Regions from separate parts of the Leifsonia sp. Y878 genome, predicted to be linked through region 2. Evidence: predicted binding sites of a transcription regulator. Region 2 holds the regulator's gene; the other holds the start of a gene.
What was found. Region 2 encodes LexA, which represses DNA repair genes until DNA is damaged. Its sites were predicted from a motif close to TCGAACANNTGTTCGA; they were not measured.
Positions count from the first base shown of each region.

Region 1: AC25Y4_RS12810 (HNH endonuclease signature motif containing protein) is a predicted target of LexA. The motif match lies at 3,757-3,772, and genes of this name have one in related genera.

Region 1 is NZ_JBYHFS010000003.1:350,262-355,213, reverse strand. Features, by position in the region: gene AC25Y4_RS12820 (cellulase family glycosylhydrolase) at 1-1,018, shown strand, start outside; gene AC25Y4_RS12815 (SDR family oxidoreductase) at 1,052-1,894, opposite strand; gene AC25Y4_RS12810 (HNH endonuclease signature motif containing protein) at 2,218-3,693, opposite strand; gene AC25Y4_RS12805 (glycoside hydrolase family 3 C-terminal domain-containing protein) at 4,163-4,952, shown strand, end outside.
Region 2 is NZ_JBYHFS010000002.1:875,128-880,079, forward strand. Features, by position in the region: gene AC25Y4_RS10250 (methylenetetrahydrofolate reductase) at 1-672, shown strand, start outside; gene metE (5-methyltetrahydropteroyltriglutamate--homocysteine S-methyltransferase) at 669-3,002, shown strand; gene lexA (transcriptional repressor LexA) at 3,176-3,895, opposite strand; gene AC25Y4_RS10265 (LysM peptidoglycan-binding domain-containing protein) at 4,269-4,589, shown strand; gene AC25Y4_RS10270 (histidinol-phosphate transaminase) at 4,678-4,952, shown strand, end outside.

The sequences.
Region 1 (4,952 bases), on a different contig from region 2:
GCAGGCCGCTGCGACGAGGGCCGGCAATGCCATCCAGACCGTCAACCCGAAACTCCTCATCGTCGTTGAGGGCATCGAAGCGCAGTCGGGCGATGACTGGACATGGTGGGGTGGCGGTCTGAAGGATGCCGGCGCGGCGCTGGTGAAGCTGAACACCCCGAACCAGGTGGTGTACTCGCCACACGACTATCCGGCATCCGTTTACAACCAGAAGTGGTTCAGCGACGCCAGCTACCCGGCAAATCTCACCGCGCTGTGGGACAAGAACTGGGGCTACCTCGTGAAGAACAATGTGGCTCCCGTGTTGCTGGGTGAGTTCGGCACGAAGCTGGCCACCGAGTCAGACCAGAAGTGGCTCTCCACGCTGGTGAGTTATCTGAAGACGAACGGCATCTCGTGGGCGTACTGGTCGTACAACCCGAACTCCGTCGATACCGGGGGCATCCTCAAGGCTGATTGGGTCACGCCGGAACAGGCCAAGCTCGACGCACTCGCGCCGCTTCTGGGTGCTGGCTCTCAGCCGGGCACTCCGACTCCCACGGTGACTCCGACTCCAACGGCAACGGCAACGGCAACGGCAACGCCGACGGCAACACCAACGCCGACCGCCACGCCGACTCCCACAGCAACGCCAACGCCGACCGCTACGCCCACCCCCACACCCACGCCGACATCGACCCCAACTCCGACGCCCACGCCGACCCCGACACCGGGCGCGAGCGGCACGACCGCCGCCCTTGCAATAGCCAGCTCGTGGAACGGGGGCTACGTCGGAAACGTGGTCATCACGTCATCCGTTGCAATCAAGGGATGGACCGTCAGCTGGACAGACGCGAATGCCACGAAGATCACCAACTCGTGGGGCATGAAGTGCTCACTGGCGTCGAAGACCATCACCTGCACCGGAGCCGACTACGGCACGGCTCTCGCCGCCGGCCAGACCAGGACCCTCGGGCTCCAGGTCGACGCGAAGAAGCCACCTGCTGCAGAGGCGCTCACCGTCACGGTCTCGAAGTAGCGTTCGGCCCGGTCGTTCCCACGGCTGGGCCGGTCATTCACCGGGCGGGAAGTCCGTTGATGCGGCAAGGTCTGCCTGCTCCGTGAAACCGGTGATGCGCCTGTGAAGTACGTCGATGGTGCTCGCGAGCGCAGCGGAGCCGAGCACCAGGCGCAGCGGCGCGGGTGTCATATCAGCGCTCTCGATGATCCGGGTGGCCATACGTGCCGGGTCGCCGGGGGCAAGTCCATTCGCCGGATCGAGCATCTTCAGGAAGCTGTGCGCCGGAGTCTGGTCGTAGACCGGAAGGAGCGTGGCGACCTGGGCGCTGCCGTATCTGAACTCCGTGCGTGCACCACCGGGTTCGACGATCGTCACGCCTATGCCAAAGGGCGCGATCTCCTGGGCAACAGATTCTGCAAAGCCCTCTATCCCCCACTTCGTCGCGTGGTAGAGCGAATTCCCGGGGAAGGCGACCTGGCCGCCGTAGCTGGAGAGCTGGATGATGCGCCCACCACCCGCTGTGCGCATGTGCGGGATCACGGCGCGGAAGAGCTGGATTGAACCGACCAGGTTTGTCTCGATCATCCCGTTGATCTGGTCGTCACTGAGCTCTTCTGCGGCTCCGAACAGGCCATAGCCAGCGTTGCTCACGACGACGTCAATCCGACCGAATTCGGCCGCAGTGCGGTCCACGATCGCGCGCATCGTTGCGGTGTCCCGCACGTCGAGCAGTTCGACCTTGAAGAGATCGGGGTATCGCTCCAGCAGATCCGTGACACTCTCGCGCCGGCGCACGGTGCCAACGACGCGGTCCCCGCGTTCCAGCAGCTGCTCGGTGATATGACGGCCGAACCCGCTGCTCACCCCGGTAATCAGCCACAAACGTTCAGACATAGTGTTCTCCATCCCATCTCGCCGTGAGTGGCGCTCACATGGGTGCGTCTCCATACCCACGGTACGACTGAGCCGGGGCGAGAGGGAGGCCCTGCCAGTGATCCTCACAGACGGGTTCGACGCCTTGGTTACTCTTGCGGGTTTCGAAACTCCACCGCTGCGTTGGGTTGCTTTCCTGAACTTTCTAACTATTTGGCTCACGAGGACACCTGATCGGAAGCTGCGGCATACCGCCACGACGATCCATGCAGCCAGCTGGTGATCAAGACAGCCAGATGGTTCAGATCAGCCCGTTAGGTTCGGTTCAGTTCGGTTCGTTCGGTTCAGCCGGCTCGCGGATGGTCGCGTTGATCGCGTTGATCGCGTCTATTGGCGAGTTGGTCTGCCATCCGGGTCGGGGACTTCGTTGCCACGTGCCACCGTTGGTGTCCGTCCATCCAGATCGGGGCTTTCACCTGCGGGACGCCGTCGACCATCCGGATCTGCCACCCCGACCGGTGAATCGTGCGGTGGTGGAACCAGCACAGGGTCACTCCGTTACTCACCTCGGTGGGCCCGCCGAGCGCAGCGGGGATCACGTGGTGGATTTCCGCCCACGCGGCCGGGCTCTGGCAACCGGGGATGATGCAGCCGCCGTCGCGGAGGGTGATTGCACGGCGCTGCTGGCCGGAGAAGCACCGGTCGGTGACTCCCAGTTCGATGATCTTGCCCTTCGCATTGATCGTGACCGGTTGCACTCCCCCGGCACACGCCATCTGCTCCACGGTCAGCATTGAAACCGGTACCACCTGTCCGTCGATGTGGCCGGCACCCGTGCCTGCGAGGAGGTCTTCCTGCCGCACACTGACCAGCACGGTCGGGGCGGCCCCGCCGATCGAGGGTGCTTCGGCGCTTCGCGCGGCGGTGTCAACGACCATCGTGAACAGGTCGTGCCGTAGTTGGTCATTCGTACGGTCGTCACGCTCGAGCACGTCCCGGTCGATCTCTTGCTCCTGCTCCTCCGCGGTCAGAAACTTCACCTGCGCAGTCCGAGGCGACATATACGCATCCATCAGGCGTTGGAACTTCGCGGCCGTCTCCGGCATCAACGCACCCGACACGGGGATGAGACCATCACGCTCGGTGCCGAGCCGGAAGCCACGGTTCAACATCGCCCGCTTCTCATCGGGCTCCAGACCATCCGGGTCAATGAACGCCCTCCACACCTGCGCCTGCAACAAGGTCGCATCCGCAGCCACCGGGATCGTGGCCTCGTCGTCCGGCCCGATCGGTTGCCCGGTCGCCGCAGCGACCAGGGCTTCCTCGGCGAGCTGGATTCTGTCGACAGGGATCCGGCCGCGCAGCGGTCCCAACACGGTGATGATCGCCTCAGCGCTGTCCCGACCGAGCAGCCCACTGGCCAGACCCACCGCCACGGCGGGGAACTTCGCCGGGAACGCCGCCCCGTCCAACCCGTACTGGGTACGCACCTGCCCACCCAGTCGGACTCTCTTGGCGATGGTCTTCGCCGACACACCCGTGAGCCGCTCCAACAGTTCGGTGCCGCTCCGGCATCCGCGCTTGGACGACAGCCGCACCGAGACCTCCAACGTCTTCCGCGACCGCTCCTCAATCTCGGCGGCCAACGACACTCGGTACGCGTCGATGAGTCGCCCGACCTGCTCCGCCTGGATGGCACGTTCGACTAGGTCATCATCACTGTCGACGCGCACCGTGGCGCAGGGCTTGGCCTCCGAAAACTCCGCCGTGAAATCCTGCAGCATGTCCTTGACTGTGCGGGATTCCTCAACTGTGAGCATGCCTCAATACTACCAATATTAGAACTGATAGGCGAGCTTTTCTCAGTCGTATCTAGAGATTAGTCGTAAGTATGTTCGGGTGATGTTCCGAGGTGGCGACGCCGCGACCCGCCCTGAGATGCGAGCGAGAATGAACGTTCGGCCACCGCGCCGAATTCTGGGCGCGCGTTTTCCCGCTGGGCGCGCGGTTAATCGCGCGCCAGGCGCGTTTTCGCGCGCCCAGCTGAAATCGCGAGGTCCGCCCGCCCACTTGACACTCGCCAGCGATCTCACTCCCCGACCACGCCCGCTCTTCGGCCGCCCTCGATCCTCGGCCACGTCCGCTCCTCGACCAGCGGAGGGGCGAACGGCGCGGCATCCGCTCATGAAAAGGCTGGACGACGCCAACCAGCCCTCGTAGGCTCCCACCACCGGCCGGAACGGGAATCATCCGGCGACGTCAGGTAGCCATCACCGTCGAAGGAGCATCATGACGAGCACAGGTCCCGCCACCACTGGCAGCACCAGCGAAAGCACCAGCACCAGCACCAGCGAAAGCACCAGCACCAGCACCAGCACTAGCCCAGACACCCGCGGCACTCTCGCAACCCTGACCCTCGAGCAGAAGGCAGGCCTCACCAGCGGCGCCACCTTCTGGACCACCAAGGAAACACCAGAGGTACCGTCCATCATGCTGACCGATGGTCCGCATGGCGTACGAAAGCAGCGCGGCGGCTCAGACCACCTGGGCATCGCCGACAGCGTGCCCGCGACCTGTTTCCCGCCCGCCGTCTCACTCGGCTCCAGCTTCGACCCCGCGCTGCTGGAACGCGTCGGCACGGCGCTCGGCGAAGAGGCACGAGCCGAAGGCGTTGGCGTCTTGCTCGGCCCCGGCATCAACATCAAGCGCTCCCCCCTCTGCGGCCGCAATTTCGAGTATCTCTCCGAAGACCCGCTGGTGTCCGGGGTACTGGGCGCAGCCCTCGTGCGTGGACTCCAATCACAGGGCGTTGGCGCCTCACTCAAGCACTTCGCCGCGAACAACCAGGAGACCGACCGCATGCGCGTCTCAGCTGACATCGATCCGCGGCCGCTGCGCGAGATCTACCTGCGCGGCTTCCAGCGCGTCGTCGAAGACGCCCAGCCCTGGACCGTCATGTGCTCGTACAACCGAATCAACGGAGTTCATACCTCGCAAGACCCGTGGCTGCTGAACACCGTGTTGCGCGAGGAGTGGGGCTTCACCGGCCTCGTCGTCTCAGACTGGGGCGCCGTCGTCG
Region 2 (4,952 bases):
ACCGTCGACGGAGAGCCCTTCCTTGGCGATCTGAAGAGCGCAGGGGAGCTCGTGCAGCTCATCCACCGTGTACAGGCAGAGCGGGTGCCATACAGCGAGAGCGTCATCCCAGGGCTCCCTGGCGCCAGGGCGGTGAAGTCGGAGCGCGACAAGGTGCGTGTCGCCGTCGCCGCGTTCCCCAACGGTCACCCGCGCTCCCGCTCCACCTCGCAGGACATCGACACGCTCCTTGCCAAGCAAGCGGCGGGAGCGAACCTGGCCATCACGCAGTTGTTCTTCCACGCCGATCACTACCTGAGCTTCATCCAGCGGGCTAGGGAAGCTGGCGTTGAATTCCCCATCCTGCCCGGCATCATGCCGGTGACCAGCCCGGCCAGGCTCACGCGCATCCTGCAGCTCTCCGGCGAGGAGCTGCCCTCTGAGCTCTCCATCCAGCTGGAGATCGAGCCGACCGACGAGGGCAAACGAGAGATCGGCGTCCAGCACGCCGCCGCCCTTGCGCAGGAGCTCGTGGCCGGCGGCGCCCCCGGCTTGCACCTGTACGCGTTCAACCAGCACCGCACGGTGCTCTCGGTGCTCGAACGGGCCGGGGCCCTCCCCACCAACTACCAGCCATCTGACCGACAGCCCACCACCGCAGTATCTGCCTCAACAGTCAAGGAACCAGCATGACAACCACTCCCGCATTCCCGACAGGCACCATCCTCGGATACCCGCGCATCGGCCGCCGCCGCGAGCTGAAGAAGGCTGTTGAAGCCTTCTGGGCCGGTCGCATCGACGAGGCCACCCTCGAGCAGACCGCGGCTGACCTCCGCGAGGCCACGCGCGCCCGCCTCGTTGCACTGGGTCTCGGCCGGGATGACTCCTCGATCCCCGAGTCATTCTCGTACTACGACCAGGTGCTGGATGCCGCAGTGACAGTGGGCGCCGTCCCCGCCCGCTTCGCTGGGTTGGTCGACGCAGACGGCCGCATCGACCTCGCCGGTTACTTCACGCTGGCACGAGGTGAGGGCGACAACCTGCCGCTCGAAATGACCAAATGGTTCGACTCGAACTATCACTACCTGGTGCCGGAGATTGGCCCTGAGACCAACTTCACCCTCGCGAGCGATCGGATCGTGCGTGAATTCGAGGAGGCAGCCGCCGCCGGTTACCTGACCAGGCCCGTCATCGTCGGCCCGGTCACGCTGCTGGCCCTCAGCAAGCCCAGCGATGAGGCCCCAAAGGGCTTCGTGCCGCTCTCGCGACTCGACGACCTGATCCCGGTCTACGCCGCGCTGCTCGCCCGTCTGGCGGATGCCGGTGCACAGTGGGTGCAGCTCGACGAGCCGGCTCTCGTCAGCGAGAGCATCGAGGTTCCCCGCAGTGAGGTGTACGGGGCCGCCCAGTTCGCCTACTCGGTGCTCGGACGACTGGAACAGCGCCCCGCGATCTTCGTGGCCGCGCCGTATGGCAGCCTCGACGACGCCCTCCCCGTGCTCGCAGCGGCCCCCATCGAGGCGATCGGCCTCGACCTCGTTCGCGGGCAGGTGCCGGAAGCCGTGGCAGGCCTGGCCGACAAGGTACTTGTCGCCGGTGTGATCGACGGTCACAACATCTGGCGGGGCGACCTCGCCGCCGCTTTCAACACGGTGGCCGCTGTTGCCGAGCTCAGCCCGCGCGTCGCCGTGTCCACCTCGACGTCGCTGCTGCACGTGCCGCACGACGTTGAAGACGAGTCAGAGCTCGGCGACGACCTCAGCAGCTGGCTGGCCTTCGCCGACCAGAAGGTGGCGCAGGTGGCCACCCTGGCGCGGGGCCTCGCCGACGGCACGGCGGCGATTCAGGCTGAGTTGGATGCGGCATCCGCTGCCCTGGCCGCCCGCCTTGCCGCCCCTGGCGTGCGTGACGGTGCCGTGCGCACCCGCGCAGCCGGCCTGACAGACGCGGACTTCAACCGCGGCGACTACGCCGCGAGGGTCACAGCACAGGACGCGGCTCTCGAGCTGCCGTTCCTGCCGACCACCACGATCGGGTCGTTCCCGCAGACCGGAGAGATTCGGCGCGCCAGGGCCCAGTTGAACAAGGACGAGCTGACCCTCGAGGAATACACCGCCCTCATGCGTGCAGAGATCGCCAGGGTCGTCGAGCTGCAGGAAGAAATCGGCCTCGATGTTCTCGTGCACGGTGAGCCGGAGCGCAACGACATGGTGCAGTACTTCGCTGAGAACCTCGACGGTTTCGCTGTCACCCAGAACGGTTGGGTGCAGTCGTACGGCAGCCGCTGCACGCGCCCGTCGATCCTCTGGGGCGACGTGTCGCGCCCGAAGCCGATCACCGTCGACTGGTCGGTCTACACGCAGTCGCTCACCGAGAAGCCCGTCAAGGGAATGCTCACCGGACCGGTGACCATCCTGGCGTGGTCGTTCGTGCGCGACGACCAGCCCCTCGGCGAGACGGCCCGACAAGTGGCGTTGGCCCTCCGCGACGAGATCGGTGATCTCGAGGCCGCCGGCATCAAGATTGTGCAGGTGGATGAGCCTGCCCTGCGCGAGCTGCTCCCGCTCAAGAAGAAGAACCAGGCCGACTACCTTGACTGGTCTGTGGGCTCCTTCAAGCTGGCGACCGCCGGTGTGGCTGCCGTCACGCAGATCCACACCCACCTCTGTTACTCGGAGTTCGGGGTCGTCATCGATGCCATCCGCAACCTGGATGCCGATGTCACCAGCATCGAGGCCGCCCGGTCGCGCATGGAGGTCGTCAGCGACATCCAGAGCAGCGGATTCGACCACGGCATTGGGCCTGGCGTGTACGACATCCACTCGCCTCGCGTGCCGAGCGTGACAGAGGTCACTGAGTTGATCAATCGGGCGCTGGAGTCGATCCCCGGCCGACAGGTCTGGATCAACCCTGACTGCGGCCTGAAGACCCGCGGCTACGACGAGACGGTCGACTCGCTCCGCAACATCCTGGAGGCGACGCGCGCCGTGCGCGCCGCGTCAGAGGTCGCTGTCTCCGCGTAATCGCGGCGGTGGCGCGGCCACACATGGAAATGGTCCCGGCTGGAATTCCAGCCGGGACCATGTGTCGTTGGTCGAGGAGCGAGCGTCAGCGGGTGTCTCGAGACCTCGCCGGTGCTGGTTTCGAGACGGCCCTGGCGGGCCTCCAGAAGCAGCGGTATTAGGCAGCAGCGGGATTAGACGGAGCGGAGTACCGCGACGACCTTGCCGAGGATCTCGGCGAAGTCACCGACGATGGGCTCGAAGTTGCTGTTGCGGGGGAGTAGCCAGGTGTGGCCGTCGCGCTGCCTGAAGACCTTGACCGTTGCCTCATTGTCGAGCATGGCGGCGACGATCTCGCCATTCTCTGCCGTCTTCTGCTGGCGCACGACAACCCAGTCGCCGTCGCAGATGGCGGCGTCGATCATTGATTCGCCGACGACCTTGAGCATGAACAAGTCACCCTTGCCCACCAGCTGGCGGGGGAGCGGGAAGATCTCGTCGATCTGCTGGTCGGCCGTGATGGGGATGCCGGCAGCAATGCGGCCGACGAGCGGCACCATTGCGGCGTCACCGATCTGGGCGCTGGGGAAGCCCTCCTGCTCGGCGATGGTCGCATCTTCCGGCGCCTGCGGGATCTCGATCAGAATCTCGAGGGCGCGGGGACGGTTCGGGTCACGGCGGAGGTATCCACTGAGCTCCAGCTGGTTGAGCTGGTGCGTCACGCTCGACAGCGACGCGAGTCCGACGGCATCGCCGATCTCGCGCATGCTCGGCGGGTAGCCGCGCTGGCTCACTGAGCGCTGGATGAAGTCGAGGATAGCCAGCTGCTTCTCGCTCAGGCTCTTCCGTCGCCTGGTGCCGCTCGCGCCAACCTTGTCGTTCTTGTTGCGTGAACTGCTGGTGTCTTGCGTCACTGTCCTCGCCTCTCATGCCTGTGGTGCGCTGTGCGAATGGCACGTCCGCTTGAATGTCGGTGGTGTCTGGTTGAGTACAACCGAACAATCGAAACTGTATCTGGCACACCCCTATTCGGCAAACGTTTGTTCGAGTGTGTCGCACATTTCTTTTTGGTAACAACCGCACACATGCTTGATTGTTCGAATAATCGAATATATATTCGGAACATAGATTCGTACCTGGCTCTCCCGGCCGAGAGCCGGGTACGTCCTTACCTGGAGGTTCGACATGAACGCAGTAGTGTGCATCGGAACACGTTCCACCGTCTCGCCCTTTGGCGGGGTACCCACAGCAACACCAATCACACCAGCCACAACCCCACGTCCCGTCGTGGCGACAACTCGCCTGCGTCTGACGCGGCGGGGTCGCGTCGTCTTCACGACGCTCGCAGCCGCTCCTCTTGTTGCGGCGGCATTCTTCCTTGCCCTGAGCGGTGGCGTTGCAGAGGCCTCAGGGGCCGGCACGGCCTCCGGTGCGGCCGACTTCGCCTACATCACGATCTCCGCGGGGGAGACCCTCTGGGAAGTTGCCGAATCACTGGCACCCGCCGCCGACCCGCGTGACGTCATTGCCGACATCGTCAACCTCAACCAACTGGCGAGTGAAGACGTGCAGCCCGGCCAGCGGCTGGCTCTGCCTGCGTCCTTCTAGGCGCGACGTTTCGCCGGGCGGCATCGCCTGGTGCGCCGCCACGCTTAGCTGAGAGGTGCTCTCACCTCCCAACGGTAAAGTTGGGCGAGTGACCAGCCTCGATGACCTTCCCCTTCGCGATGACCTCCGTGGTCAGACCCCATACGGCGCTCCGCAGAAGAGCGTCCCCGTTGCCCTCAACGTCAACGAGAACACGCACCCCATCCCAGAGGCTGTCGCGCATGACATCGTCGCGTCACTGGCCCGTGCGATCCTGACGGTCAATCGTTACCCAGACCGCGAGTTCACCGAACTGCGGGACGGTCTGGCTCGCTACCTCGGTCACGGCCTCACCCGCGACAACATCTGGGCGGCGAACGGCTC